Linked DNA regions of Phreatobacter oligotrophus. The protein of the gene in region 2 binds, or shares a complex with, the protein of the main gene of each other region. Links are inferred from orthologs where the notes say so. Each region holds a gene or a part of one and is shown on either strand. Other genes may lie near its edges.

The links.
Region 1: the proteins of xseA (region 2) and C8P69_RS05150 are in contact, whole or in part, in a cryo-EM structure (PDB 8TXR), measured with the Escherichia coli proteins. The link is inferred for Phreatobacter oligotrophus from one-to-one orthologs.

What each region holds. Positions count from the first base shown.
Region 1 is NZ_PZZL01000002.1:243,728-257,836, forward strand. What follows is about bases 6,959-9,782. They hold C8P69_RS05150 (exodeoxyribonuclease VII small subunit), read right to left. Parts: upstream 8,589-9,782; coding sequence 8,328-8,588; downstream 6,959-8,327. Other genes in these bases: C8P69_RS05140 (MFS transporter), read right to left, coding at 6,959-7,525; C8P69_RS05145 (hypothetical protein), read right to left, coding at 7,885-8,178; C8P69_RS05155 (histone deacetylase family protein), read right to left, coding at 8,619-9,548; C8P69_RS05160 (DUF1194 domain-containing protein), read left to right, coding at 9,768-9,782. In the rest of the region: tRNA (N6-isopentenyl adenosine(37)-C2)-methylthiotransferase MiaB, read right to left, coding at 1-1,186; C8P69_RS05125 (methyl-accepting chemotaxis protein), read left to right, coding at 1,540-3,228; C8P69_RS05130 (DUF2147 domain-containing protein), read left to right, coding at 3,376-3,747; C8P69_RS05135 (methyl-accepting chemotaxis protein), read right to left, coding at 3,761-5,449; more of C8P69_RS05140, read right to left, coding at 5,852-6,958; more of C8P69_RS05160, read left to right, coding at 9,783-10,586; C8P69_RS05165 (VOC family protein), read right to left, coding at 10,594-11,571; C8P69_RS05170 (SDR family oxidoreductase), read left to right, coding at 11,766-12,554; C8P69_RS05175 (GIY-YIG nuclease family protein), read right to left, coding at 12,743-13,057; C8P69_RS05180 (pirin family protein), read left to right, coding at 13,480-14,109. UniProt on the Escherichia coli protein: Bidirectionally degrades single-stranded DNA into large acid-insoluble oligonucleotides, which are then degraded further into small acid-soluble oligonucleotides.
Region 2 is NZ_PZZL01000002.1:552,781-566,895, forward strand. The notes cover bases 309-3,138. They hold xseA (exodeoxyribonuclease VII large subunit), read right to left. Parts: upstream 2,611-3,138; coding sequence 1,006-2,610; downstream 309-1,005. Other genes in these bases: C8P69_RS06605 (alpha/beta hydrolase), read left to right, coding at 309-999; purD (phosphoribosylamine--glycine ligase), read left to right, coding at 2,721-3,138. In the rest of the region: more of C8P69_RS06605, read left to right, coding at 7-308; more of purD, read left to right, coding at 3,139-4,004; C8P69_RS06620 (alpha/beta fold hydrolase), read left to right, coding at 4,078-4,989; C8P69_RS06625 (TIGR01459 family HAD-type hydrolase), read left to right, coding at 5,042-5,923; C8P69_RS06630 (protein phosphatase CheZ), read right to left, coding at 5,958-6,635; C8P69_RS06635 (response regulator), read right to left, coding at 6,740-7,123; C8P69_RS06640 (DUF983 domain-containing protein), read left to right, coding at 7,360-7,737; C8P69_RS06645 (SURF1 family protein), read left to right, coding at 7,753-8,544; C8P69_RS06650 (hypothetical protein), read left to right, coding at 8,642-8,827; C8P69_RS06655 (hypothetical protein), read left to right, coding at 8,833-9,051; C8P69_RS23460 (hypothetical protein), read left to right, coding at 9,048-9,311; C8P69_RS06660 (M16 family metallopeptidase), read right to left, coding at 9,325-10,674; C8P69_RS06665 (M16 family metallopeptidase), read right to left, coding at 10,674-12,035; C8P69_RS06670 (cytochrome c oxidase subunit 3), read right to left, coding at 12,172-13,050; C8P69_RS06675 (cytochrome c oxidase assembly protein), read right to left, coding at 13,098-13,700; C8P69_RS06680 (CoxF protein), read right to left, coding at 13,709-13,873; C8P69_RS06685 (heme o synthase), read right to left, coding at 13,881-14,115. UniProt on the Escherichia coli protein: Bidirectionally degrades single-stranded DNA into large acid-insoluble oligonucleotides, which are then degraded further into small acid-soluble oligonucleotides.

The DNA.
Region 1 (14,109 bases), 300 kb from region 2 along the record:
CCAGGCTTTCCTGGAAATCCCGCTGCTGCCCGGCGACCAGCGCCTGCAATTCATGAAGCCGCGAGGTCTTCAGCGGTTCCGGAAGGTGCCCGTCCATTTCGGCGCCGGGCGTGCCGGGGCGCGCGGAGTAAGCGAAGGTGTAGGCCGAGGCGAAGCCGACACGGCGGACGAGGTCCAGCGTGTCGGCGAAATCGGCATCGGTCTCGCCGGGGAAGCCGACGATGAAATCGGAGGTCAGCGCGATGTCCGGCTGGGCCTCGCGGATGCGGTCGACGAGGCGGAAATACTCGTCGCGCCCATGCTTGCGGTTCATCCGCTTCAGCACCGCATCGGAGCCCGACTGAACCGGCAGGTGGAGATAGGGCATCAGCGCCGCGAGGTCGCGATGGGCGGCGATGAGGTCATCGCCGAGCTCGCGCGGATGGCTCGTCGTGTAGCGCAGCCGCGCGATGCCCGGCACCTCGGCGAGGCGATACAGCAGTCGCGCCAGCGTCCATTCCGCGCCATCGGGACCGAGGCCGTGATAGGCGTTGACGTTCTGGCCCAGCAACGTGATCTCGCGCACGCCGGCAGCGGCGAGCTTCTCCACTTCGGCAAGGACCTGGGAGACCGGCCGCGAGACCTCGGCGCCGCGGGTATAGGGCACCACGCAGAAGGTGCAGAACTTGTCGCAGCCCTCCTGCACCGTGACGAAGGCGGTCAGGCCGCGGGAACGGGTCGAGGCGACGGTCGCCGTCGGCAGCTTGGTGAACTTGTCCTCGGCCGGAAACTCGGTATCGACGACCCCAGGCTTTTGCGTGGCGCGCGCCACGAGATCCGGCAGGCGGTGATAGCTCTGCGGGCCGACCACCAGGTCGACCACGCGGGCGCGGCGGACGATCTCCTCGCCCTCCGCCTGGGCAACGCAGCCGGCGACCCCCACCAGCACCTCGCGACCCGCAGCCTTCGCCTCTTCCTTCAGGACCCGCATGCGGCCGAGCTCGGAATAGACCTTCTCGGCGGCCCGCTCGCGGATGTGGCAGGTGTTGAGGAGGATGAGGTCGGCCTCCTCCGGGGTCGCGACCTCGCGATAGCCCTCGGCGCCCATGACATCCGCCATGCGCTGGCTGTCATAGACGTTCATCTGGCAGCCGTAGGACTTGACGTAGACGGCTTTCGGCGCGGGATTGGGCGGAGACTGGCTCATGTCTTGCCTATAGCGGGTTCATCCGGGGGCGTTAAGGGCCTCACGCCGGCAGGCCCGGCAAGCCATGGGTGCACATCGCGGAACATCTCTCGCGAAACGATATTCACTTTCCGCTACGGCATTCGCAGCCATGATCCTGTAGATTTCCTGTTAAATCTCGATACACCGCATGGTTGCGTAACACCTTTTCCGTGCGAGACACGGTTAATTTCCACCAAGACACGAGACATTCGACATCCTGGTGACAATTTGTATCGGATAGGGGTCAGATTATTCTTTATCCGACGCATTTTATTAATTTCCAAGGCGCTTTCTGTCGTCCTTACCTTGGGTCATATGGACGCACCGCTCTCATGAACCGCCTTCTCCGCAACATTCCCATCGCTCCGAAGATCCTCATCGCGATGGGCCTCCTGCTCGCCACCATGCTCATCGTGACGGCCACGGCCTTCTGGGGCTTCGGTGCCATCCATGACGCCCGAAGGGAAATCGAGGCCTCGGTCGTTCGCGTCGAACAGGCGGGCCGGGGCACGGCGAACCTCCTCTCCTATGCCCGGGCAGTCGAATTCCTGCCGATCGAGATGCCGATCGCCGAGCGGGAGGCTTTTGAAAAGCAGGTGGTCGATGAGGCGGCTCGCTTCCGTCGCCGCCTGGAGCAGCTTGAGGCCGGCGCACGGCAGCAGGCCGGACGCGATGACGTGGCCAAGATGCGCCAGCTTCTGGCGCAGCACGAGGAGCGCGGCCAGCGGATCAAGGCCTTGTCGCGTGACGGCGCCTTCGACGACGCCGGCAAGATCGCCTTCGAATCGGCGGGGATCATCGCCTCGATCCGGCAGGTGATGCGCGGCCTCGAGGACCGAGCCATGCAGCGCCAGAACGACGCCGTCACCGCCTCCGACGCAGCCTTGACCCAGGCGAAGTGGAGCATCGGCATCGTTCTGGCCGTCGGCGTCGTCACCAGCCTTGCCCTCGCCGGCTTCATCCTCATCGGCTTCATCACCCGGCCGCTCAACGCCATGACGGAGGCCATGCTCAAGGTCGCGGATGGCGACACCGCCGTCGCGGTGCCGGCCCTCGGCCAGGCGGACGAGATCGGCAAGCTTGCGGGCGCCCTGGAGACCTTCAAGGCAAACCTCATCGAGAGCCGCCGCCTCGCCGCCGAGCGGGAGGCCGAGCAGGCCGCCAAGGAGCGCCGCGCCGATGTCGTCGCCGCTGCCGTGGCGGAGTTCGAACATTCCGTCGGCGAGGTGGTCTCGACCGTGTCCTCGGCCTCGACCGAGCTGGAGGCCGCCGCCTCGACCCTCACCGGCACGGCCGAAGCCACGCAGCACAAGTCCGGCATGGTGGCTGCCGCCTCAGAGCAGGCTTCCGGCAATGTCCAGGCGGTCGCTGCCGCCACCGACGAGATGACCTCGTCCATCCACGAGATCGCCCGGCAGGTCCAGCATTCCAATGCCAAGGCGCGGGCCGCGGTGGCCGACGTCAAGGCGACCGATACCAAGGTCACCGAGCTCCTCGACGCGGCAGGCCGCATCGGCGAGGTGGTGAAGCTGATCACCGCCGTTGCCGAGCAGACGAACCTCCTCGCCCTCAACGCCACGATCGAGGCGGCGCGCGCCGGCGAGGCCGGCAAGGGCTTCGCGGTGGTCGCCTCCGAGGTGAAGCAGCTCGCCGGCCAGACCGCCAAGGCGACCGAGGCCATCGGCGCGCAGATCACCGCCATGCAGGCGGCGACCCGCGAGGCTGCCGCCTCCATCCAGATGATCGGCGCCACCATCGTCGAGGTGTCCGATGTCGCCGCCGCCATTGCCGCGGCGGTGGAGGAACAGGGCGCCGCGACGCAGGAGATCGCCCGCAACGTCCAGCAGGCGGCCAAGGGAACGGTGGAGGTCGCCACCTCGATCGTCGAGGTGAACCAGGGCGCCGTCGAGACCGGTTCGGCCTCCACGCAGGTCCTCTCGGCCGCGCAGGAGCTCTCGCAGCAGGGCGTCCGCCTGAAGAGCGAGGTGGACCGTTTCCTCGCCACCGTGCGGGCGGCCTGACCTCGGGCGGGACGGCGTCACGTCGTCCCACCCCCGCCTCATCGCTTGACCCGGCGCGCTGTTTGCCGACTTTTTTGCAGCGCGGCGGGAACCGGATCGCGACCTCCGCCGTAGTCAGCCTGTCATGACCATCGGCGGAGATGATCCATGCGGTTCCTGTCCCTTCTTGCGGCGTCCGGCCTGATCCTGTCGGCCACGGCCGCCAGCGCCAACACGATCGACGGCACCTGGATGCGCGGCGACGGCAATGCCCGCGTCCGCATCGCCCCCTGCGGCGACAAGGTCTGCGCCACCAATGTGTGGATCGGCGATACCAGCAACGGCGAGGAGGTGGGTGACCGCCTCATCATGACGCTGGCGCCGGAAGGCGGCGGGCGCCTCGCCGGCACCGCCTTCGACCCGAAGCGGCAGCGCAGCTACAACATCATCATCACCTCGAACGGCCAGCAGATGAGCACCAAGGGCTGCATCCTTGGCCGGCTGCTCTGCCGCGAGGTGACGTGGACGGCGGCCCGCTGAGGGCCGCTTCCCGTCAAGCCGCCCGGATATTGCCGAGGAAGGCCTTCACCTCGCTCCGCATCCGGTCTGCCTGGACGGAGAGCTCGCGTGCGGCGGCGAGGAGCTCACTGGCCGAGCCCCCGGTCGCTGAGATGACGCCCGACACATTGACGATGTTCGAGGACACCTCGGTCGAGCCGGCGGAGGCCTGCTGAACATTGCGGGCGATCTCGGTGGTCGCGGCGGTCTGTTCCTCCACGGCCGCGGCAATCTCGGTCGCGACGAGATTGATCTCGCGGATGTTGCCGGCAATGCCGCCGATGGAGCGGACGGAGCCCGAGGTTGCCTCCTGGATGGCCGCGATCTGGCGGGCGATCTCGGTCGTCGCCTTGGCGGTCTGGTCGGCGAGACCCTTCACCTCGGCCGCCACCACGGCGAAGCCCTTGCCGGCCTCACCCGCCCGCGCGGCCTCGATGGTGGCGTTCAGCGCCAGGAGATTGGTCTGGCCGGCGACGCCGCTGATCAATTCGACGATGGCGCCGATGGCGTTGACCTTGCCGGCCAGTTCCTGGATCGAGGCGGCCGTGCCGTCGGCGGTGCTGACCGCCTCGGCGGCCATGGTGGCCGACCGGGCGACGCGGCCGGCGATCTCGCGGACGGATGCGGCCATTTCCTCGGCCGCGGCCGCGGCGGTCTGGATGTTCACCGAGCTCTGCTCCGAGGCGGCGGCGATGGTCGCGGTCCGGCCGGAGGCCTCCTCCGCGGAGGCCGAGAGCCCCTCGGCGGAGGAGCGGAGCTGGGCGGCCGAGGCCGACACCGCCTCGACGATGCCGCCCACGGCAGCCTCGAACTCGCTCGCCACCCGGGCCATCATCTCGCGCTGGGCTATTTCAGCCCGCGCTTTCTCGGCCTCCTGCGCGGCGCGCAGCGCGAGGTTGTCCTCGGCGGACCGGCGGAAGACCTGGAGGGCATCGGCGAGCTGGCCGACCTCGTCCTTCTGCCCCACGGCGGGGATGGAGACAGCGAGGTCCCCTGCAGCGACGCTGCGCATCGCGCCGGTCATGGCGAGGAGCGGTCGCACCACGCCCCAGATGACGACCCAGACTGCGAAGACGAGACCCACGAGGGCGCCGGCCGAGCCGACAAGGCCGACCACCCAATAGGCCTCCCGGGCGGCGGCATCCATGGCCTGGCCCTGCTCGGTGAACTGCTTGAAGACCTCGGCCTCGACGCGGCGGATCGCCTCCCGCATCTCGGCAACGACGGGCGCCGCCTCGAAGGCGATGCGTCCCGACTTCTCCAGGTCCCCGGCCTGGGCGCTGGTCCAGACCTGCTCGCGCGCCGCCTGGTAGGTCGAAAGGCGGTCACGGATCTGGGCGATCTCGCGGGTGAATCGACCGGCCGTGTCGGCAGTCACGATTTCGCGCAGGCGCCGCTCGAAGCGGCCCGCTTCGTCGACGGCCTGGTCATAGAAGCGACGACGCTCCTCCGCCGGCAGTTCCAGCGGGATGAACTCGACGGCCCGCGCATAGCTCAGCAGATTGGCGGTGCCGCGGCCGGCATGTTGCAGCATCTCGCTGGCCGCCCGGACGTTTTGCCCGCTGGTGCTGGTCACGGAGACGGCGGAGAGCCCCGCCGCGGCAACGAGGCCGATCACGACGATCAGGAAGGCGACGACCGATAGCAGCTTCGGGCCGATACCGAGATTGCGAAACAGGGCCATAGCGAGTTCTCCTCGCCATCCCTTCTGTCTTTGATCCTTTAAAAACCAATTAACATTGAAACATTCCCTGACATTCCGTCAGCAACCGTCGTATTTGACATTCATCTATACAATGTCATAATGCGAGATAAACATTATATTTGGAACGATTTCAAACTCTTATTTCTTTTAATCGATTCATATTGGGATGCACGATTGAGACATACATCGTCATAAAGCAGCCTACTGAAACGTCCTCGGGGTTATATTCCCTTACGGAACAACCATACCGCGAGGCGGCATCGCCCTGTTGTTTTCACAGAAACTATTGCACATTCCGATGCGGAAACGCCCGGCTGCTTCCGCAACCGGGCGTTTGTCTTGAGGCCGTTTCCGCCGCGCCGGGGCGCGGCGGGTGCATCCTCACCGGGCGTCGGCGAAGATGTCCTTGTCCTTATTCTCGGGCACGAAGATCGCGCCGATCACGACGGTCACCATGGCGATGACGATCGGGTACCAGAGGCCGTAATAGATGTCGCCGGTCTGCGCGATCATCGCGAAGGACGTGGCGGGCATCAGGCCGCCGAACCAGCCGTTGCCGATGTGATAGGGCAGCGACATGCCGGTGTAGCGGATGCGGGTCGGGAAGAGTTCCACCAGCGCCGCGGCGATCGGGCCGTACACCATGGTGACGAGCACCACGAGGTAGGTCAGCACGAGGACCAGCGGGAAGACCTGCGCGTTGAACAGGTCGAAGAAGTGATTCATCTTCACCGTGGTCGGGTTCGGCGCGCCGGGCGGCGGGTAGCCGCCGGCGGCAAGGGCCGCATTCACCGCGCGGGTGAACTCGGCCGGCACCGTGCGGACCTGATCACCCGTCAGCTTCGACATGTCGTAGGCCGCGACCTCGGTCGTGCCGACGCGGATCTTGGTGATCGCGCCCTTCGGAGCCTCCTCGACGGAGTAGTTCACCGAGGAGCGGGCGAGCAGCGCCTTGGCGATGTCGCAGGACGAGGTGAAGCGCGCCGTACCGGTCGGATTGAACTGGAACGAGCACTGCTCCTTGTCGGCGATGACCGTGACCTTGGTCCGCTCATGCGCGGCGTGGAGGGCGGGGTTCGCCGTCGCCGTGATGAACTTGAAGACCGGGAAGTAGGTCACCGCAGCGAGCACGCAGCCGGCGAGGATGATCGGCTTGCGGCCGATCCTGTCCGACAGCGAACCGAAGATGATGAAGCCACCGGTGCCGAGGAGCAGAGACCAGGCGATGAGCACGTTCGCCGTGTACATGTCGACGCGCAGGATGCTCTGCAGGAAGAACAACGCATAGAACTGGCCGGTGTACCAGACGACCGCCTGGCCGGCGACGAGGCCGAGCAGGGCGATGACGGCGAACTTGGCGTTCTTCCACTGGCCGAAGGCCTCGGAGAGCGGCGCCTTCGAGCCGGTGCCTTCCGCCTTCATCTTCGCGAAAGCCGGGCTCTCCTCCATCTGCAGGCGGATGTAGAGCGAGATGCCGAGCAGGAAGATCGAGAGCAGGAAGGGGATGCGCCAGCCCCAGGCGGCAAAGGCGGCCTCACCGGTCCAGGAGCGGACCGCGAGGATGACCATCAGCGACAGCAGCAGGCCGAGCGTCGCGGTGGTCTGGATCCACGAGGTGTAGAAGCCGCGGCGATGGTTGGGCGCGTGCTCGGCCACATAGACGACGGCACCACCATACTCGCCGCCCAGCGCCAGGCCCTGGAGCATGCGCAGGATGATGAGGATGACCGGGGCGATCCAGCCGATCGTCTCGTAGCTCGGCAGCAGGCCGACCACGAAGGTCGAGATGCCCATGATCAGGATGGTCATCAGGAAGGTGTACTTGCGGCCGACCATGTCGCCGAGGCGGCCGAAAAACAGCGCACCGAAGGGGCGGACAAGGAAGCCGGCGGCGAAGGCCAGCAGCGCGAAGACGTTGCGCGTGGCTTCCGGGAAGGCCGAGAAGAACTGGGCGCCAATGATGGCGGCCAGCGAGCCGTAGAGATAGAAGTCGTACCATTCGAAGATGGTGCCGGCCGAGGAGGCCAGGATGACCTTCTTCTCTTCCCGCGTCATCGGACGCGTTCGTTCATCCACCGTCGGTGTTGCTGTCGTCATGGCAATTTCCCCACTAGGCGGGCGTTAGGCCCTGCAGACAGACAGCTAACCTAAGCAGTATCCCCTACAACCCGAGGCCGTTTAGACTTTGGTAGGGAATGGCGGGGCCGCGCCATGGTGCGCCGCGGGAAGACATTGGAATCGTTCCCTCCCCCGCTCTGCGACGCGATGTCGGAGGCCTGCGTCCCAAAGCCGCAGGTATGCCGATACGCGCAATCTCAATCGGTTTTGGGCTCGGCTGGTGCCACGCCAGCCCGAAACGACAACGCCCGACCGCGGGGGCGGCCGGGCGTCGACAAGCGATGGTGGATGGCCGATCAGCGGGCCGGGGTGCAGCGGCGCGGCGGCATGATGGCGTTGTTGCCGACCGGGCCGTCGAAGCCCGGGCCGCCCAGGCGCAGGAAGTCGCCGGTGCAGCCGAAGCGGCGCATGATGTCATAGCCGACGAGGACGCTGGCGACGCCGATGATGCCGATGGTCGACCACTTGGCGGCGGCGCTGGTGCCGGCGACGATGACCTTCGGCTTGGCCTGGGCGGCCGGGGCAGCGGCGACGACGGCGGAGAGCGACAGGGCGAGCGCGACGGCGGCGCCCTTCAGGGTGATACGCATGGAACTTCCCCTCGATACGCGGAACAGGCCGGCGGTCCTTGCCGGTCCGGCCATCGGTGAAGCCACCGACAGCGCGGTCTTACCAAGAGGTTAAGCCTGCGTCACAGGGCGGGACGGGAATGTTTGACGTAACGTTAATGCCGCCGTGATCAGCCCGGATCGAGCGGCGTCGTGCCGGAGGGCGAGCCGTCGGCGGCCAGGGTGATCTTCTGCACCCGCGCCTCGGCGTCGCGCAGCAGCGCCTCGCAGCGCTTCTTCAGCGCCTCGCCGCGCTCGTAGATGGCGATCGATTCCTCGAGGGCCACGTCGCCCCGCTCCAGCCGCGTGACGATGGCCTCCAGCTCGCCCAGCGCCTTCTCGAAAGAGAGGCCGGCGACGTCGGCATGGGAGGCGGCGCTGGTGTCGCTCATGGCGGAACTCTCGCGGTGGGAATCGGTCGGTCAGCCGCGCATCAATGCCATGACATGGGCGCCGACGGAACGGCCGAGGCCTTCGAGGTCATAGCCGCCCTCCAGCAGCGAGACGACGCGGCCGCCGCAGGACTCGTCGGCCACCTCCATCATCCGCTTGGTCGCCCAGGCGAAATCGGCCTCGTTGAGGTTGATGTTTGCGAGCGGGTCGCGCTCGTGGGCGTCGAAGCCCGCGGAGATGATGACGAGGTCCGGCCGGAAGGCGCGCATGCGCGGCAGGATCACCGTGTCCATGGCCTCGCGGAACTCGTCGCCGCCATCGCCGGCGCGCAGCGGCGCATTGACGATCTGGTTGTGGGCGCCGGTCTCGCTCGGCGCGCCCGTGCCGGGATAGAGCGGCATTTCGTGGGTCGACAGGTACATGACCGAGGCGTCGGACCAGAAGACGTCCTGCGTGCCGTTGCCGTGGTGGACGTCGAAATCCATGATCGCGACGCGCTCGGCGCCGTGCCGCGCCTGGGCGTGGCGGGCGGCGATGGCGGCATTGTTGAACAGGCAGAAGCCCATGGCGGTCGCCGTCTCGGCGTGATGGCCGGGCGGGCGGGTCGCGACGAAGGCGTTGCTGACCTTGCCGGCCATGACCTCGTCCACCGCGAAGATGCCGCCTCCGGCCGAGCGCAGCGCCGCCTCGTAGGAGCCGGGCGACAGCGTCGTGTCGCCATCGACGTGGACCAGGCCGACGAAGGGCGTGGCATTCTGCAGCTTGTCGACGAATTCCGGCGGATGGACGCGGATGATGGCCTCCACCGGGGCCTCGGGCGCCTCGTCGCGGGCGAGATCCGCGAAGCGCTCGTGCTCCAGCACGTGGGTGATCATCCTGAGGCGGTCGGCACGCTCGGGATGGCCGAAGGGCGTCTGGTGCTCGAGGCACTTGGCGTGGGAGATGACGAGTGTGGTCACAGCGGCCGGCCCCTCGATGCACTGGCGGGAAGCCGGCCCGCGCCGGGGCCGCTCCGCGGGCAATGATGGAACCACGGCGCGGCCGGTGCAACCAATTGCGCCCACGCAATCGTGATGGGAGGCGCTGCGTTGCAGCGTGGAGCGGCGAGGATCATGCGTTTCCCCCTGGGTCACCTTGTGTCAGGCTGATGACGTTCGGCCCATTGCTCGGGGTTTTTCATGATCCGTGCATTGATCCTCGTCGTGTCGCTGCTCGGTGCGGTGGCCTTTCCCGCCTTCGCCCAGAACCGCGCGGCGGTGACGGAAGTGGATGTACAGATCGTCCTGGCGGTCGACATTTCCTATTCGATGGACCCGGAGGAACAGCGCCTCCAGCGCGAGGGCTACATCAAGGCCATCACCTCGCAGGAGGTGATCGACGCCATCCGCAAGGGGCTCATCGGCAAGATCGCCATCGCCTATCTCGAATGGGCTGGCCATCACGAGCGGCAGGTGGTCATCGACTGGCGCATCATCGACGGACCGGAGAGCGCCCGCGCCTTCGCCGCCGAGCTGGAAGCCAAGCCCTACCGGCGGGCCTTCCGCACCTCGATCTCCGGCGGCATCGAGGCGAGCGCCGAGCTGATCCAGAAATCCGGCATCCGCGCCATGCGCCGGGTCATCGACGTGTCGGGCGACGGCTCCAACAACAGCGGCCCCCACGTGGAAATCGCCCGCGACGACGCCCTCGCCAAGGGCATCGTCATCAACGGCCTGCCCATCCTCATGCCGCGCGCCAACCAGCGCTTCGTCGATATTCCTAATCTCGACGTCTACTATCAGGACTGCGTGGTCGGCGGGCCGGGCTCCTTCATGATCCCGATCACCACGCCCGAGGAATTCGTCACCGCGACGCGGCGCAAGCTGATCCTCGAGGTCGCCGGCATCACGCCGGTCTGGCCGCTGCCCGACATGCCCGGCATCGTCCCGGCCCAGAACCAGAAGGCCGATTGCCTTGCCGGCGAGCGGCTGTGGCGGGAGCGCTGGGAGCGCAACTGACCGGCGATCAGGCCGGGCGCGGCACGATCCGGACGCTGGTGCCCCAGGGATCGCTCGTCTCGATGCCGCCCGGCACGGAGATGACGCTGGCGCCACCCGTGGCGAGCTTGTCGCGCCGCGCCTCCAGAAGCTCGGCGCTCGCCGCTTCGAGCGAGAACCAGCCGAGGCCGGTCGCCGCGCGGTCGCGCGGGCCGGCGCCGCGGCTCTGCCAGACGTTCAGGCCGAGATGGTGATGGTAGCGCCCGGCCGACATGAAGGCCGCGCCCGGCCGCTGGCGGGTCATGTCGAGGCCAACGAGCCCGCCATAGAAGGCGGCGGCGCGGTCGGTGTCGCCGACCCTGAGGTGGACATGGCCGATGCGCAGGCCTGATGGCGCGGCGGCATAATCGGGGACGCGGATATTGGTGAGCGAGACGAGGTCGTCGATGTCGAGATGCTCGGTGGTCATGGTGACCGCCGCGCCGTCCCAGCGCCAGCGCTCCGGCGGGCGGTCGGCATAGACCTCGATGCCGTTGCCCTCGGGATCGTCGAGATAGACCGCCTCGCTGACGTGATGGTCGGCAAAGCCGGTGAGGCGCACGCGGTTCGCGGCGACATGGACCAGCCAGCGGGCGAGGTCCTTGCGCGTCGGCATGAGGAAGGCGGTGTGGTAGAGGCCGGCCGAGCCTTGCGCCTCGAAGGGCGCGGCAGGGCGATGGACAAGGTGCAGAAGGGCTGTGCCATCGACGCCGAGCGATGCGCCATCCGCCCGGCGCTCCAGCACCGCGAGACCGATGACATCGCGGTAGAAGGCGGCGACACGATCCAGGTCGCGGACGACCAGGCTGACCGCGCCGATGCGCAACGGCGTCGCATGGGCGACCACGACCGGCGCCGTGCCGGCGGGCATAGCGCCCTCGGCGCGCAGCGCGGCGGCCGTGGCAACGGCGATGCTTGCGGCACCGGTGAGTTCGATGATGCGACGACGCGTGATGGCAATGGTCATGGCAGGCCCCCCTGTTGCTCGCCTCATGCCACGGCCGGGGCGCCACTGGTGTTCACGTCGCTGCGCTGCACCATCACATTCGGGCGAGCAGGGCGCCGGACGTTCCACCCGGCGCCGACCTGTCCCGCGTGCCGTCCTCTTGCATCCCCGGGCACTTCGGGCTCATCTGCGCGCCGTTCCCTACGGAGGATGACATGGATTTCGGCCTGTCCGACAAGAAAGCCCTCGTTCTGGCCTCGAGCCGCGGTCTCGGACTCGGCATTGCTGAAGCGCTCGCCGCCGAAGGCGTGACCGTGATGCTGGTCGGCCGCACCGCCGATCGCATCAAGGCCAATGCCGAGGCGATCACCGCGCGCGGCAAGGGCAAAGCCTATGGCATGGCCGCGGACCTCGGCGCCGAGGGCGCGGTGGAGGAGATCGTGGCGCTCGCCGAGAAGACGCTGGGGCGCATCGACATCCTCGTGAACAATACCGGCGGCCCGCCCGCCAAGCCCGCCACGGAAGTCGCGGGTGACGAATGGGCGAAGTACTTCAAGACCATGGTGGAGCCGGTCTTCCAGATCACCGCCAAGGTCCTGCCGGGCATGCGCGCCCGCAAGTGGGGCCGCATCCTCACGGTCGCCTCCTCCGGCGTCGAGAACCCGATTCCGAACCTCGCCCTGTCGAACGCCCTGCGCTCGACCATCGTCGGCTGGTCGAAGACCCTGTCGACCGAGGTCGCAAAGGACAATGTGACCGTCAACATGATCCTGCCAGGCCGCATCGCCACCGACCGCATCCGCGAGCTCGACGAGGCCAATGCCAAGCGCTCCGGCAAGTCGATGGAGGACATCCAGTCCGCCTCGATCGCCACGATCCCGGCCGGGCGCCTCGGCACGGCCGCCGAGTTCGGCGCGACCGCCGCGTTCCTCTGCTCGGAGCAGGCCGGCTACATCACCGGCTCGAAGATCCGCGTCGACGGCGGCGCGACGAAGAACGTCTGAGGATGGGAGCGGGCGGCCTTCGAATTGGGCTGCCCTCATTCCCGCTCCCCGGCATGCTAGCCTTCGCTGCGGGGGCTTCACCCCCCGCGGCGAATGCCCCCCTAGCCAGCCTTTGCGGTTAAACTTACGACCGGGACGGCCCACCACCCGTCACCCCCGGCCGAGCGAAGCGAGGGGAAGGGGGTCCACTATCCTGACTGCCCCCGCCCGGCGAGCTCTTCATGCAGGTCGCGCCATTCAGGATTGCTGCTTTCGATCAACCGGATTTTCCAGGCCCGATTCCAACCCTTGATCTGCTTTTCTCGGGCGATGGCTTCGGCAACCCTGTCATAAGGTTCCATCCAGACTAGGCGATGGACGGAATAGCGGCGGGTGAAGACAGCTCCCACGCCCGTACGATGCTCGAAAGTGCGGCGGGAGATGTCATTGGTGACGCCAACGTACAGGGTGCCGTGGCGACGGTTGGCGAGGATGTAGACGTAGAACGGGCCTCTCGATCGCATACGAGATCTCGCAACAGGCTGCCCCAGAGTTACGGCGAAGATAGCCGGGTCAGTCGCCGCCTGATCATCGGGGTGGTTCCTACCCGCCGGACCAGCCGCCCTTGTGAACTCTGGACCCCCTTCCCTCGGCCTCAAAGCATCGAGCGAACGCGAGATGCGTTCGCACCTCGCTTTGGGCCTCGCCGGGGGTGACGGCAGTGGTTCCTGCGTAGGCCTGCGGCCGACCTCTCCCCGCCGGGGAGAGGTTTGGAAGCGCCCGACATGACGGGCACATCGCCAAGGCATCCGCGCCGCCTTTCCGACGCATTCGACCCCCATTTCCTTGCATCCCCGCAAGCCCTGCGCGCCCGATTGCCGGTCGCCCTCGCCCCCCGCCTCCGATAGCCTCTGCGACATCGACGCCCCATCCGAGGAGCCCCGCGATGTCCTTCGCCCCGACGCCTGATCCGACCCCCGGCGACACGCTGTCCTGCGACGCGATCGAGATGCTCATCGTGCCGCGCACCCACGACCTCGGCGGCTTCACCGTCAGACGCGCCCTGCCCTTCGCCAAGCGCCGCATGGTCGGCCCCTTCATCTTTTTCGACGAGATGGGCCCGGCCGAGTTCAAGGATGGCGGCGGCATCGACGTGCGGCCCCACCCCCATATCGGCCTGTCCACCGTCACCTATCTGTTCGAGGGCGAGATCCAGCACCGGGATTCCCTCGGCACCTATGTTCCGGTGCGGCCGGGCGAGGTGAACCTCATGACCGCCGGTCGCGGCATCGTTCATTCCGAGCGCACCGACCCGGCGCTCAAGGCCTCCGGCCACAAGCTGCACGGCATCCAGAGCTGGGTCGCCCTGCCAAAGACCCACGAGGAGACGGCTCCGGGCTTCGAGCATGTGGAGGAGCGCGAGCTCCCGGTCATCACCGGCGAGGGCAAGACCATCCGCGTGGTGATGGGCTCGCTCTATGGCGCGACATCGCCGGTCACGCAGAACTGGCCGACCATCTATGGCGACATCTCCCTGGAGGCCGGGGCGAAGCTTCCCGTCGATGCCGACACCGAG
Region 2 (14,115 bases):
CCCGTCATGCGCATTCTCCGTATCGCCCTTCTCGCCGCTCTCGTGCTCCCCGTCGCCGGTTTCGGCGCCGTGATCGCCCTGTCCAGCCCCAAGCCCCCGCCCGCCATGCCGGCGATGGAAGCTGCGGGGCGGACCATCGGCGGCTGGATCCAGGGCTTGCCCCGCGAACAGACCTTCACGGCGCGGGATGGGCAGGCACTCGCCTATCGCCTCTATCCGGGAGCCCCAGGGGCGGGTGTCGCGGTTCTCGTCCACGGCTCGACCGGCTTTTCCGCCAGCATGGACGGGTTGGCGCGCAGCCTGAACGGACAGGGTTTCACCATCTATTCGCTCGACCTGCGCGGCCATGGCGAGAGCGGCCCGCTCGGCGACATTCGCTATCGCGGCCAGCTGGAAGACGACATGGCCGACCTGCTCAAGGTCATCGAAGAGCGCCATCCGCAGGAGAAAAGGCTGCTCGTCGGCCATTCCCTCGGCGGGGCCTTCGCCCTGCGCATCGGCGCAGGTCCCTTACGCGAGCGCTTCCACGCCTATCTCGCAACCTCGCCTTTCCTCTCGGCCGATCCGACCGTCAGCCGCCCCGGCTCCGGCGGCTGGGCGGATGCCGCCGTTCCGCGCATCATCGCGCTGAGCCTGCTCAACGGCATGGGCATCTCGGCCTTCGACGGCCTCGCCGCCGTCGCCTATGCGGTGCCGGACGATGCCCGGGGCAAGCGCGCGCGGATCTATTCGCACCGGCTGCTCGCGAATATGAGCCTGCCCCGTGACTGGCGCGCCGCCCTGGGGGCGATCAAGCGTCCCGCCGCCATCCTCATCGGCGCGGAGGACGAGATGTTCCTCGCCAGCGCCTATTCGGCGGCCGTGAGGGCCGCGAACCCGGCCATCGACGTGACGGTCATCCCCGGCACCGACCATATGGGCAGCACGGTTCAGCCTGAGGCTCTCTCGCGGGTGGCGGAGACGGCGGTGCGGTTGCGCGAGGCGGCGCCGGCCCGCTGACGGAGGCTAGAACAGGGTCCCCTGCCCTTCCGTCCTGCCCTCACCCGCCTTCCGCGGCTTCGGCTCGGCCGACCGGGGGGAAGGCTTCGGCGAGGCGGGCGGCGCCTCGCCCTCGGCGGTGGCGGCGATGCGGCCGTCGGCGAATTCGATGGCCAGCGCCGTGCCGGGACCGATCGCGGCGGCCGAGCGCAGCGGGCGACCCTCGGCATCGCGCACCAGCGCGAAGCCCCGGGCGAGGACGCCCTGGTAGGAGAGCGCGGCGAGGAGCTTGGTCGCGGCATCCAGCCGGTCGCGGCGGCGGCGCAGGACAAGGTCCATGGCGCGCGTCGACCGCGCCTCGATCGCCGCGAGCCGCTCGCCGGCCCGGCCGATCCGGTCGGTCTGGCTGCGGGCATAGACGCCGAGGGACCGGGTGAGCCGGGAGGCCAGCGTGTCGAAGCCTTGACGCCGCGTCTCGGTGCGGCGTGTCAGCGCCGTCGCGGCGCGACCGGACAGGGCGTCGATGCGGTCGCGCGAGCGGTCGATCCTCAGCCGCAGCACGCCCGGCGCGAGGCGGCCCGCGGCGCGCAGCAGCCTTGCGCGATGGGCGCCGGCATTGGCGGCCAGGGCATTGGGCAGGCGTTCGCCGGCCGCATCCAGCCGCTGGCGGGCCGTTTCCAGCAACCGCTCTGCATCGGGCAAGGCGCGGGCCGCGGCGCGCAGCTCGGTCCGCCGGCCCTCCATGCCCCGCGCGACCGCCAGACCGAGCCGGCGGCCGAGGCCCTGCGTCTCGGCGATCAGGTCGGCGCGCACCGGCACCGCCATTTCGGCGGCGGCCGTGGGGGTGGGGGCGCGGCGGTCAGCGGCAAAGTCGATGAGGGTGGTGTCGGTCTCGTGGCCGACCGCCGAGATGAGCGGAATCGCGCTCTCGAAGGCGGCGCGGACGACGATCTCCTCGTTGAAGCCCCAGAGGTCCTCCAGCGAGCCGCCGCCGCGGGCGACGATGATGACGTCGGGCCGGGGCAGGTCGTCGTCGGGGCCGATCGCGTTGAAGCCGCGGATGGCGGCGGCGACTTCCGCGGCGCTGCCCTCGCCCTGCACGCGCACCGGCCAGACGAGGACGGTGCGGGGGAAGCGATCCTCCAGCCGATGCAGGATGTCGCGAATGACCGCGCCGGTGGGCGAGGTGACGACGCCGATCACCGTCGGCAGATAGGGCAAGGGGCGCTTGCGGGCGGGATCGAACAGGCCCTCCGCTGCGAGCTTGCGGCGGCGCTCCTCCAGCAGCGCCATCAGCGCTCCGACGCCGGCCGGCTCCAGGCTCTCGATGACCACCTGGTACTTGGACGAGCCGGGGAAGGTGGTCACGCGCCCCGTGGCGATGACCTCCAGGCCCTCCTGCGGCTTCACCTTGAGGCGGCCATAGACGCCCTTCCAGATCACCGCCTCGATGGTGGCGCCCTCGTCCTTCAGGCGGAAATAGACGTGGCCGGAGCCGCTGGGGCCCTTGAAGCCGGAGACCTCGCCGCGCAGCCGCACATAGCCGAACGCGTCCTCCACCGTCCGCTTGATGGCGGCGGAGAGGTCCGAGACCGAAATCTCGGGCGTGTTGGACGGGACGATGTCGGCCATGCGAAGCGAATCCGTTGCCGGACGGGGCGCTCTTGTCTAGACGCTGCGGGACGCGGGTTGAAGGGGCGATCGGCCTTGGCCGGCCATCGCCCAAGCCGGTGGAGACAGTGATGAACGTGCTTCTGATCGGCGGCGGCGGCCGCGAACATGCCCTCGCCTGGGCGCTTTCCGCGAGCCCGCTGCTCACAACGCTTCACTGCGCACCAGGCAATCCCGGCATCGCCGAGGTCGCGACGCTCGCGGCGATCAACGTCACCGACCACGCCGCCGTCGTCGCCTACTGCCGGACCCACGCCATCACCTTCGTGGTGGTCGGGCCGGAGGCGCCGCTCGTGGCGGGCCTTGCCGACGATCTCCATGCCGCCGGCATCAAGGTCTTCGGCCCGTCGAAGGCGGCGGCCCAGCTCGAAGGCTCCAAGGGCTTTACCAAGGACCTCTGCCGCGAATTCTCCATTCCCACGGCGGCCTATGAGCGCTTCACTGCGGCCGAGCCCGCCAAGGACTATGTGCGCCGCATGGGCGCGCCGATCGTCGTCAAGGCTGACGGCCTTGCCGCCGGCAAGGGCGTGGTCGTCGCCATGACGCTCGACGAGGCGCTGGCCGCCGTCGACATGATGTTCGAGGGCGGCATGGGGGCGGCCGGCGCCTCGGTCGTCGTCGAGGAGTTCATGACCGGCGAGGAGGCCTCGTTTTTTGCGCTCTGCGACGGGGACAACGCCCTCGCCCTCGCCACCGCCCAAGACCACAAGCGCGTCGGCGACGGTGACACCGGGCCGAATACCGGCGGCATGGGCGCCTATTCGCCCGCCCCGGTCATGACGCCGGCCATGGTCGAGCGCACCATGGCGGAGATCATCCGCCCGACGCTGGCCGCGATGAAGGTCAAGGGCCATCCGTTCAAGGGCGTGCTCTTCGCCGGCCTGATGATCACCGCCGAAGGGCCGAAGCTCATCGAGTACAATTGCCGCTTCGGCGACCCGGAATGCCAGGTGCTGATGATGCGGCTGAAGGACGACCTGCTGACGCTGCTGCTGGCGGCGGCCGACGGCCAGCTCAAGACGATGAGCGTGCGCTGGTATGACGACGTGGCGCTGACCGTGGTCATGGCGGCCAGGGGCTATCCCGGCACGCCCGAGAAGGGCAGCGTCATCCGCGGTATCGAGCGCGCGCGCGAGCTCGCCGGTGTCGAGGTCTTCCATGCCGGCACGGCGGCGAAGGACGGCGACCTCGTTGCCAATGGCGGGCGCGTGCTGGCGGTCACGGCCACGGGCGCCACGGTGACGGAGGCCCAGGCGAAGGCCTATGCCGCCGTCGACCTCATCGACTGGCCGGGCGGCTTCTGTCGCCGCGACATCGGCTGGCAGGCGGTCGCGCGCGAGAAGGCCGGGGCCTGAAGTCTCTGCCGAACTGCTGACACCCAATGGCCACCTGCGGCGTTATGCTTGGCATGACCTGCAGGAGGCCCTGATGGCGACCCACGACCTGTTTCCCGGTTTCGAATCCCACTGGCTCGACACCTCGGCCGGGCAGATCTTCGCGCGCTCGGGCGGCTCCGGCCCGCCGCTGCTGCTCGTCCATGGCTTCCCGCAGACCCATGTCGAGTGGCACAAGATCGCCCCGGAGCTGGCGAAGCGCTTCACCCTCGTGCTGCCTGACCTGCCGGGCTATGGCTGGTCGGCCGCGCCCCGCGGCGACCGCAACCATTTCCCCTATGCCAAGCGCGACATGGCGAAGGCGCTGATCGAGGTGATGGAGCGGCTCGGCCATGCGCGGTTCATGGTCTGTGGCCACGACCGTGGCGCGCGGGTCACCTATCGGATGGCGCTCGACCATCCCGGCCGCATGGAAAGGCTCGCCCTCATCGATATCGTGCCGACCATCGTCATGTGGGAGCGCATCCGCGCTGCGCCGTCGCCGAAGACCGAGCACTGGATCTTCCTGTCCGGGCCCCAGGGCCAGCCGGAAGCCGAGATCGGCCGCAACCCCACGGCCTATCTCGAGGAGAAGCTGTCGCTCTGGACCAAGAGCGGCACGCTCGACGCTTATGACAATCGCGCGCTGCAGCACTATCGCGACTTCTTCAACGACCCCTCGCGCATCCATGCCTGCTGCGAGGACTATCGCGCCGGCGCCACCGTGGACCTCGCCGCCGACGAGGCGGACAAGGCGGCGGGCCGTACCATCGGTACGCCGGTTCATGTGGTCTGGGGCGATGCCGGCATTCCCTCGGCAGGCTCCAGCCCGCTCGATGCCTGGCGCCTCTTCGCGCCGAAGGCGACCGGCGAGGCCGTGGATAGCGGCCATTTCGTCCCCGAGGAGAACCCGGCAGGGTGCCTTGCGGCGCTCCTGCCCTTCCTCACGGCGCCGGCGCTGCGCTGACCGCGCAGCACCGCCGCTTGACCCGCGCCGCCCCGCCCCTTAACCGGCGGGCATGAACGCCAACGCCCCTGCCGCCCTGCCGCCGGTCATCGACGGACTCTCCGCCATCGCCGGGGACTATGACCTCGTCTTCTCCGATGTCTGGGGCGTGCTGCACAACGGCATGAGGGCGCATCCCGGCGCCTGCGACGCGCTGGTGCGCATCCGCCAACGGGGCGTGCCGGTGATCCTCATCACCAACGCCCCGCGCCAGGCGCCGGTTGTGGTCGGCCAGCTCGACCGGCTGGGCGTGCCGCGGGCGGCCTATGACGCCATCGTCACGTCAGGCGACGTATCGCGCACCTACATGCGTACGCGCCCGGGCGAGCCGGTCCACCATGTGGGCCCGCAGCGCGATCTCGTGGTCTTCGAGGGCATCGACACCCGCCTCGTCCCCATCGAGGAGGCGGCCTATGTGGTCTGCACCGGCCTCGTTGACGATCGCACGGAGACGCCGGACGACTACCAGGAGCGGCTCGAGCGCATGAAGGCGCGCGACCTGTTCTTCCTGTGCGGCAATCCCGACAAGGTGGTGGAGGTCGGCCACGACCTCATCTTCTGCGCCGGCGCCATCGGCGACCGCTACCAGTCCATGGGCGGTGACGTGCTCTATGCCGGTAAGCCCTACGAACCGGCCTACGAGGCCTGCTGGGATTATGCCGAGCGCATCCTCGGCAAGCGGCCGGATCCCTCGCGGGTCCTGTGCATCGGCGATGCCATGCGCACCGACGTCGCCGGGGCCGTGCGCATGGGCTACGACTGCCTGTTCCTGGCAGAGGGCATCCACGCGGAAGTGCTGTTGGGATCAGATGGCCTGAAGCGCGACGGCCTCGCCGCACTCATCGGCGAGACCGGCCAGCATCCGCGGCACGTGATGCGCAAACTGGTCTGGTGAGCGAAAGGCCCGGCTCAGCGCGCCGGGCGGAACGTCACTTCGCGAGAGCCTCGCCCTTGGCCTTCTTCTCGGGCTTGGCGAACAGCGCATCGACGTCGTTCTGATCGACACCCTCACCGTCGAGCTGCGGCCCGTGGAGGATGTTCTTGATCTTGCGCTCCTCGCGGCGGCGCTCGTCCTCGGAGAGGTAGCCGTCGGCATCGGCCGCGTTGATCGCGTCGGCGAAGCGGGTGACGCGCATCTCGATATGCTTGAGCGTATCGATGACCTTGGCGACGCGCTGGCCGGTGATGTCCTGGAAGGAGCAGGCCTCGAAGATGAGCATCATACGCTCGTCGACCATGGCCTTGTAGGCGACGGGATCGGAAGCGTCCGCCGCCATGAGCTCCTCGGCGGCGCCCATGATGGTGTCGGTGGCCTTCTCGGTCGCCTTGACGATGGCGTCGAGCTCCATGCCGGCGGCCGGGATGCGGCTGTGCTTGAGATCGTTCGGCTGCAGGCGGCCGACCTCGACCTTCATGTTGGTGATGAAGGAGGCGATGTCCGAGAGCTCGCGGTACACCGACATGTCGATCGAGCGGAAGAAGCTCGACAGCGACTCGACGGTCACTTCGGCGAGGGCGACCACGTCGCCCAGCGACACGTCGCCGTTCCCCTTCGTCCGGATGAACTGGACGATGCGATCGAGGTGATCGGTGGAAACTTTCTTCATGATCGCCTGTCCTCGCGGTGGTCGGCTCGTTGCGGCGTCACGCCGGCTGGGTGCCGACTGCCGCAAGGGCAGTCGACGGGGCGTAGGCCGGCGATAGGCCGTTCTCAGTCGGCGAAGACCGCGTCGATCTTGGCCTTCAGCGTCTGGGCGTTGAAAGGCTTCACGATGTAGTTGTTCACGCCGGCCTTCTTCGCCGCGATGACGTTCTCCGTCTTCGACTCGGCGGTGACCATGATGAAGGGCGTGCGGGACAGGGAACCGTCGGCGCGAACCTCCTTCAGGAGCTCGTAGCCGGTCATCGGCTCCATGTTCCAGTCTGAGATCACGAGGCCGTACTTCTTCTCCTTCATCTTGGCGAGCGCGGCCGAACCGTCCGACGCATCGTCGATGTCGTCGAAGCCAAGCTGGTTCAGGAGGTTACGGATGATGCGGATCATCGTGTTGTAATCATCGACCACGAGGATCGGCATCGAGAGGTCAACAGCCATCACACTGCTCCAAACGCCGGCGCTGCTTCAGCGCACCGCTGGGAAGGTTTCATTGAACCGCACGCTAGGCGGCGTTCGGTACGAAAATGCCTTTCAGCCTTGAAGAAGCGGTTAACGTGGCGTCTGGCCGACCCCGAAAATACGGCCATATTGCCGCGGATCGGGTCCGATCATCCGCAGGGTTACAAATTGGTTTGTGCCGCGCGGAGGTCTAGAAGGTCCCGAGGAGGCCTTCCATGACCTATTACCAGGAGCAGTCGCCGGTCTCGACCGGACTGAAAGGGCGCTGCCCGCGCTGCGGGGAGGGCCATCTGTTCGACGGGTTCCTGTCGGTGAAGCCGAAATGCAGCGCCTGCGGCCTCGATTTCGCCTTCGCCGACAGCGGCGATGGCCCGGCCGTCTTCGTCATCCTGCTCGCCGGCTTCCTCATTTGCGGCGCGGCCCTGGTGGTGGAGGTGAAGTACACGCCGCCCTTCTGGGTCCATGCGCTGATCTTCGGGCCGATGGTGCTGATCGTCTGCCTCGGCCTCCTGCGGCCGATGAAGGGGCTGATGATCGCCCTCCAGTATCGCAACAATGCGCGCGAGGGCCGGCTCGACAGCAGGGATGCCTGACCCTATCTGACCGGCATGACAGCATCCGATCTGCCCGCATCCGACCGCCCGCGCGCCGCACGGCTGAAGAGCCTCGTGGTGCCGGGGCTCGCCGCGCTCGCGGCACTGGCGATCCTGCTGACGCTCGGAACCTGGCAGCTGAACCGCCTTGCCTGGAAGACCGGGCTCATCGCGCAGGTGGAGGAGCGCAGCCGCGCAGCGCCCGTGCCCCTGCCTCCACGTGCCACCTGGGCGGCCATGAGCGCCGAGCGCGACGAATATCGGCGCGTTTCAGTGTCAGGCCGCTTTCGCCACGAGGCGGAGGCCTATCTCTTCCATGTCGCCGGTGACAGCCGCCAGGCGGATCGCAACCGGCCATCCGGACAGGGCTATTTCGTGCTGACGCCCCTGGTCCTCGCCGACGGGTCCAGCGTCATCGTCAACCGCGGCTTCGTGCCGACGGATCGCCGCGATCCCGCCTCCCGCCGCGAGGGACTTGCCGAGGGGCCGGTGACCGTCACCGGCCTCGTGCGCTTCCCCGAGGCGCGCGGCACCTTCGCGGCCGTGGACGACACGGCGCGGCGGATCTTCTACACCCGCGATCTGGCCGCCATCGCCCGCGCGCAGGGGCTTGAGGCCACGGCCACCGCTCCCTTCTCCGTCGATGCCGACGCCACGCCGGTCGCCGGGGGCTGGCCGGTCGGCGGCGAGACGCGGCTGAGCTTCACCAACCGCCATCTCGAATATGCGGTGACGTGGTACGGGCTCGCCCTGACGCTGGTCGGCGTCTTCGGCGTCTTCGCCCGCCAGCGGCTCAAGGGGCGCTGACTTTACGCCGCCTTTGCGGTTCCCGGCCTGATCGATATGGCGCCTTGGCGGCCGGCGCGGCGATGGTCCCGGCGGTCCCCACAAGGAGGGCGCCGCCATGATCCCCATCGCACGTCACCGCATCGTTCTCAGGGCCATGAGGCCCGTCATCCGCTCCCGCAATCAGCCGGCGCCGATCAGCGCCTGGCGTGAGGTCGGCCACCGCCTGCTCGTCGCCACCGGCCTCGCGCTGCTCGTCGTCACGGTCCTAGCGGCGCGCGTCGCCTTGACCTGGCAGGGCTGACCGCCATGCCCCATCGCCTCAGCCCCGGCGCCAAGATCTTCATCGTCTGTCCGTCCGAGGATGGTCTGTGGATCGCGCGGGAAACCCACGGCCTTGCGGAAGGCCTCTTCCTGCAGCGCCGCGATGCCGTCCGCTTCGCCATGAGCGAGGGCGGGACGGAAAACATGGTCTGCCTCAGCGACACTGCGGCCTGCCCGTCCTGGCGCGGCCGCGGCCAGCGATGACGGGCAGCCGGCCCGATCACAAGCCACCGGCCTCCACCGCATCGGCCCGCTGCCATACGGCCAAACGCCAGACCGCCGAGCTTGCCGCGTTGTTCCAGGCCTATGTCGAGGCGCTGCATCCGCTCGTCTCGGACATGGTGCGGGCAGGCCTGTCCCCTGATGAGACCGCGGCGGCGCTGAACCGCCGCGGCATCCCGTGCTGGGGCCGTGACCGCTGGACGCCGTCCCTGGTGAGGACCGTGCTGCGGCAGCGCCCCTGATGCGAGCCGCGGCTCACATCCCCTCGGGCTTGCCGACCACCACCACCAGCATCCGCGGATCGGCGAACAGGCGCCTCGCCACCCTCTTCACATCGTCGAGGCTCACCGCCTCGATCAGCGCATTGCGCTGGTCGAGATAGTCGATGCCGAGCCCGTCGAGCTGGATACGGATGAGGTTCGAGGCGATCTGGATGGACGTCTCGAAGCGCAGGGCCCAGGAGCCGATGAGGTAGCGCTTGGCCTGTTCCAGCTCGATGGCCGTCGGACCGTCCGCCCCCATGCGCTTCAGCTCGGCGGTGATGACGGCGAGGCTCTCGGCCGCGCGGTCGTTGCGCGTCGAGGTCCCGCCGGTGACCATCCCGGCCGCGTCCAGGGCGGCGATGCCGGAGGAAACGGAATAGGCGAGGCCCCGCTTCTCGCGGACCTCCTGATAGAGCCGCGAGGAGAAGCCGCCGCCGCCGAGGATATGGTTCAGCACGAAGGCCGGGATGAAGTCCGGGTCCTCGCGGGTGACGCCGGGCAGGCCGAAGGAGATGGTCGCCTGCGGCACGTCGAGCGGCACGACCCGACGCTCGCCGAGGCCCGCCATGGTGACGGCCGGGACCGGCGCGAGTCGCGCCTTCGCCGGCAGGGCGCCGAAGATCTCGTCGAGCAGCGGCCCGAGCTCTTCCGCCGTGATGTCGCCGACGACCGCGACCTTCAGGTGCTCGCGGGCCAGCAGCCGGGCATGGACATCGCGCAGGTCCTCGACCGTGATGGCCTCGACGCTCTCGACCGTGCCGGCGGAGCGGCGGCCATAGGGATGGCCGGGAAAGGCAGTGGACCAGAACATGTCGCTGGCGATCGTGCCGGGCGTCGTCGAGCCGCGGCGGATGGAGGCGAGCACGGCTTGGCGGATGCGCTCCAGCGGGGCGGCGTCAAAGCGCGGCGCGGTGAGGGCCATCCGGAGGAGGTTCGCGGCCTCGGCGCGATTGTCGGTCAGCGTCCGCATCGAGCCGGAGAAGGTGTCGCGGCTCGCCGCGAAGCTGATCTCGATGGCGCGGTCCTGGAGCCGGGCGCTGAAGGTCTCGGAATCGAGGTCGCCGGCGCCCTCGTCCATCATGGCGGCGACCATGTTGGCGGTGCCCTCGCGGCCGGCGGGGTCCTGGGACGTGCCGCCCTTCATCGCAAAGGACAGCGCGAGCACGGGAAGATGCGTCTGGCGGACGAGCCAGGCCTCAATGCCGCTGGGCGAGGTCACCCGCTGGACGCGGCTGCCCTGGTCACCTCCTCCCTGCGGCTGGGCCTGGGCGGAGGGTGTGGGCGAGAGCGAGGCGAGCATGGCAAGGGTTCCGGCGGCGAGCCAGGCGAGGGCGGGCCGCATCAGCTGCGCTCCGCCCGGATGAGTTCGGCACTGACGGCGCGGCTGAAATCGAAGGCGCGCGGCGCGAGGTCATTGACCTGCCGGCGATCGACGGCGCGCACCCGCTCGACCCATTGCTGGAGGTCGGCGAGCGTCCCGCCGCAGGACAGGGCCGCGCCATACATGCGCGCCATGGAGGCCTGGCTGTCCTGGGAATAGATGGTGTCGGCGATGAGGCGGGTGCGGGCGCGCTCCAGCTCCTCGTCGGTGACGCCCTCGGCGGCGATGCGGGCGGCCACCTCGAGCAGCCCGGTCTCCAGCGCATCGAGCGCCACGCCGGGACGCGGCGAGGCATGGATGCCGAAGCGGCCGTCCCCCAGCGCCGTGCCGGCATACCAGCAGCCGGCGCTGACCGCGAGGCCGCGGTCGCTGACGAGGGTCTTGTAGAGCCGCCCGTTGGGCGAGGCGCCGACCACCTGCGACAGCAGTTCGAAGGCCTCGGCCTCCCCGGGCTTGGCCGTCGTGTAGGACGGGACCACCTGGCTGAGGCTGAGGCTCGGCTGGCGCACCCGGGGATCGGCGAGGCGCACGGTTTCGCGGGCGTCGCGGATGGCGGCCGGCGGGCGGCTGCGCGGGCGGATGGCGGGGTTGGCGTCGGCCTTGCCGTAGGTTTCCTCGGCGAGGCGGAAGACGGTCTCCGGAGTCACGTCGCCGGCGATGACGAGGATGGCGTTGTTCGGCGCGTAATGGCGCCGGTAGAACGCCATGGCGTCGTCGAGGTTGAGCTTCCGGATCTCCGACTCGAAGCCGATGATCGGGATGCCGTAGGGATGGTCCTCGCCCCAGAGGCGGGCCTGCATCCGCTCGCCGAGACGCGCGCCGGGATCGTTGTCGATGCGCTGGCGCCGCTCCTCCAGCACCACGTCGCGCTCGGGCAGGACGACGGCATCGGTGAGGACGAGGCCGGTCATGCGGTCGGCCTCGAAGTCCATCATGGCCGGCAGCTGGTTCGCGACGACGCGCTGGAAATAGCCGGTGTAGTCATAGGAGGTGAAGGCGTTTTCCTGGCCGCCGGCTGCCGTCACGGCGCGCGAGAAGACCGGCGCGGGATTGCGCTGCGTGCCCTTGAACATCAGGTGCTCGAGGAAATGGGCGAGACCCGACTTGCCCTTTTCCTCGTCAGCCGAGCCGACCCGGTACCACAGCATGTGGGTGACCACGGGGACCCGATGGTCGGGAATGGCGATGGCCTCCAGTCCATTGGCGAGGACATGGCGATAGGCGCGTTCCACGGGGATGCGCGCAAAGGCCGCCGACGGCAGGACGGCAGGCGCTGCGAGCGCGGTGAGGCCGAGTGTGAACATGCGGCGCGTCAGCTCCATCGGCGGTCCTCGTCGTGGGTCGGCTCAGCATCAAGGCACGGAAGCCAACTCGCCGCCATATGACAAGGACGTGAGCCGACTGCCAAACGAAAAGGGCGGCCCGCGGCCGCCCTCGTCGATCTCATGTGAAGGGGCTTCAGTGCCCGACCGCGCCGGCCAGCGCGCGGCCCGACCAGTCATGGCCCCAGACGTAGATGGCGGCGAACAGGAACAGCCACACCACGTCGACGAAGTGCCAGTACCAGGCCGCCGCCTCGAAGCCGAAGTGCTTCTCGGGGGTCAGGTGCGTGTCGCGGTAGAGACGCATCACGCAGACCAGCAGGAAGATGGTGCCGACGATGACATGGAAGCCGTGGAAGCCGGTCGCCATGAAGAAGGTGGCGCCGTAGATGTTGCCCGAGAAGGCGAAATGGGCGTGGGTGTACTCGTAGATCTGCAGGCAGGTGAAGAGGAAGCCCAGGATCACCGTGAACCACAGGTACATCTTCGCCTGCTCGCGCTCGCCCGTGACGATGTGATGGTGGGCGGCGGTCACGGTGGTGCCCGAGAGCAGCAGCACCATAGTGCCGAGCAGCGGGATCTGCAGCGGGTTGAAGGTCTCGATGCCCTTCGGCGGCCAGTGGCCGCCAGTGAGCTCGGTGCGCTGGTACTGGATCACCTCGGCGGGGAAGAAGGCCGCATCGAAATAGGCCCAGAACCAGGCGACGAAGAACATCACCTCGGAGGCGATGAACATGATCATGCCGTAGCGCAGGTGCAGCGACACGACGCGGGTGTGATGGCCTTCCTGGCCCTCGCGGATCACGTCCGCCCACCAGCCGTACATGGTGTAGAGCACGCCGATCAGGCCGGCGAAGAACACCACCCAGCCGATCTGCAGGCCGGCGGGGGCCATATGCTTCATCCACATCACGGCACCGACCGCCATGACGAAGGCCGACATCGAGCCCAGGAAGGGCCAGGGGCTGAGTGGCACCAGGTGGTAGTCGTGATGCTTGGCGTGGGCCTCGGCCATGGAAGTCTCCGTCTCCTCTCCGCGCCGCCAGGCGACGCGGCGATTGGTCAGTTTGTCCGCTCGGTCGTGGCCGGGCCGGTCGTCTGGGCGACCGGCTTCGGCTGGGCCTGGCGGTAAAAGGTGTAGCTGAGCGTGATCGTGTTCGCGGTGTTGGCGTTCGGATCGTCGGCGATGGCCGGATCGACGAAATAGACCACCGTGAACTCGCGCGTCTCGCCGGGGGCGAGCGTCTGCTCGGTGAAGCAGAAGCACTGGAGCTTGTTGAAGTAGCGGCCGGTCTCGTTGGGGGCGACGTTGTAGGTCGCCATGCCGGTGACGGTCTCGCGGGACGTGTTGGTGACCTTGTAGGTCATCGTGTGGGTTTCACCCGCCTTGATGCTCTGGCGGGAGGTGTCGACCTGGAAGCGCCAGGGCAGGCCGGCGCCGATGTTCGAATCGAACCGGACATCGATCGGATGGTCGATGACCCGGTCGGCCGGACGCTCGGCGCGCATCGTCGTGCCACCGAAGCCGGTGACGCGGCAGAACAGGTCGTAGAGCGGCACGGCGGCATAGGCGGCGCCGAACATGGTGGCGCCGAAGGCGAAGGCGGACAGCGCTACCTTGATGTCGCGCTTCCAGTTCCGGGGGGTGGGAGTGGTGACGCTCATGACCAGCCTCACATCGGACGCTGCAGGATGGCCGAGCCCTTCACCAGGGTGACCACCCAGAAGAGGACGCACAGGGCCCCGAGACCGAGCGCGATGGCCAGATTGCGCTGGCGCTGGCGGCGCTTCTCCTCGGGGGTGAGGATGATGCCGGGATCGGAGGTCGGCTCGCTCATGCGCGCCTCACCAGAACCGGGCCAGGACGAGATGCTCGACGAGGAGCACCGCGAAGAGGCCGAAGAGATAGAGGATCGAGAAGCCGAACATGCGGCCGGAGGCCTTGCGGGCCGCGCCGCCCTCGCGGTGGCGCAGGATCTCGATCGCGCACCAGATCATGCCGAGGCCACCGGCGGCGGCAACCAGGCCATAGGTGATGCCGGCAAAGCCGAGAAGCGAAGGCGCGACGCCGATGGGGGCG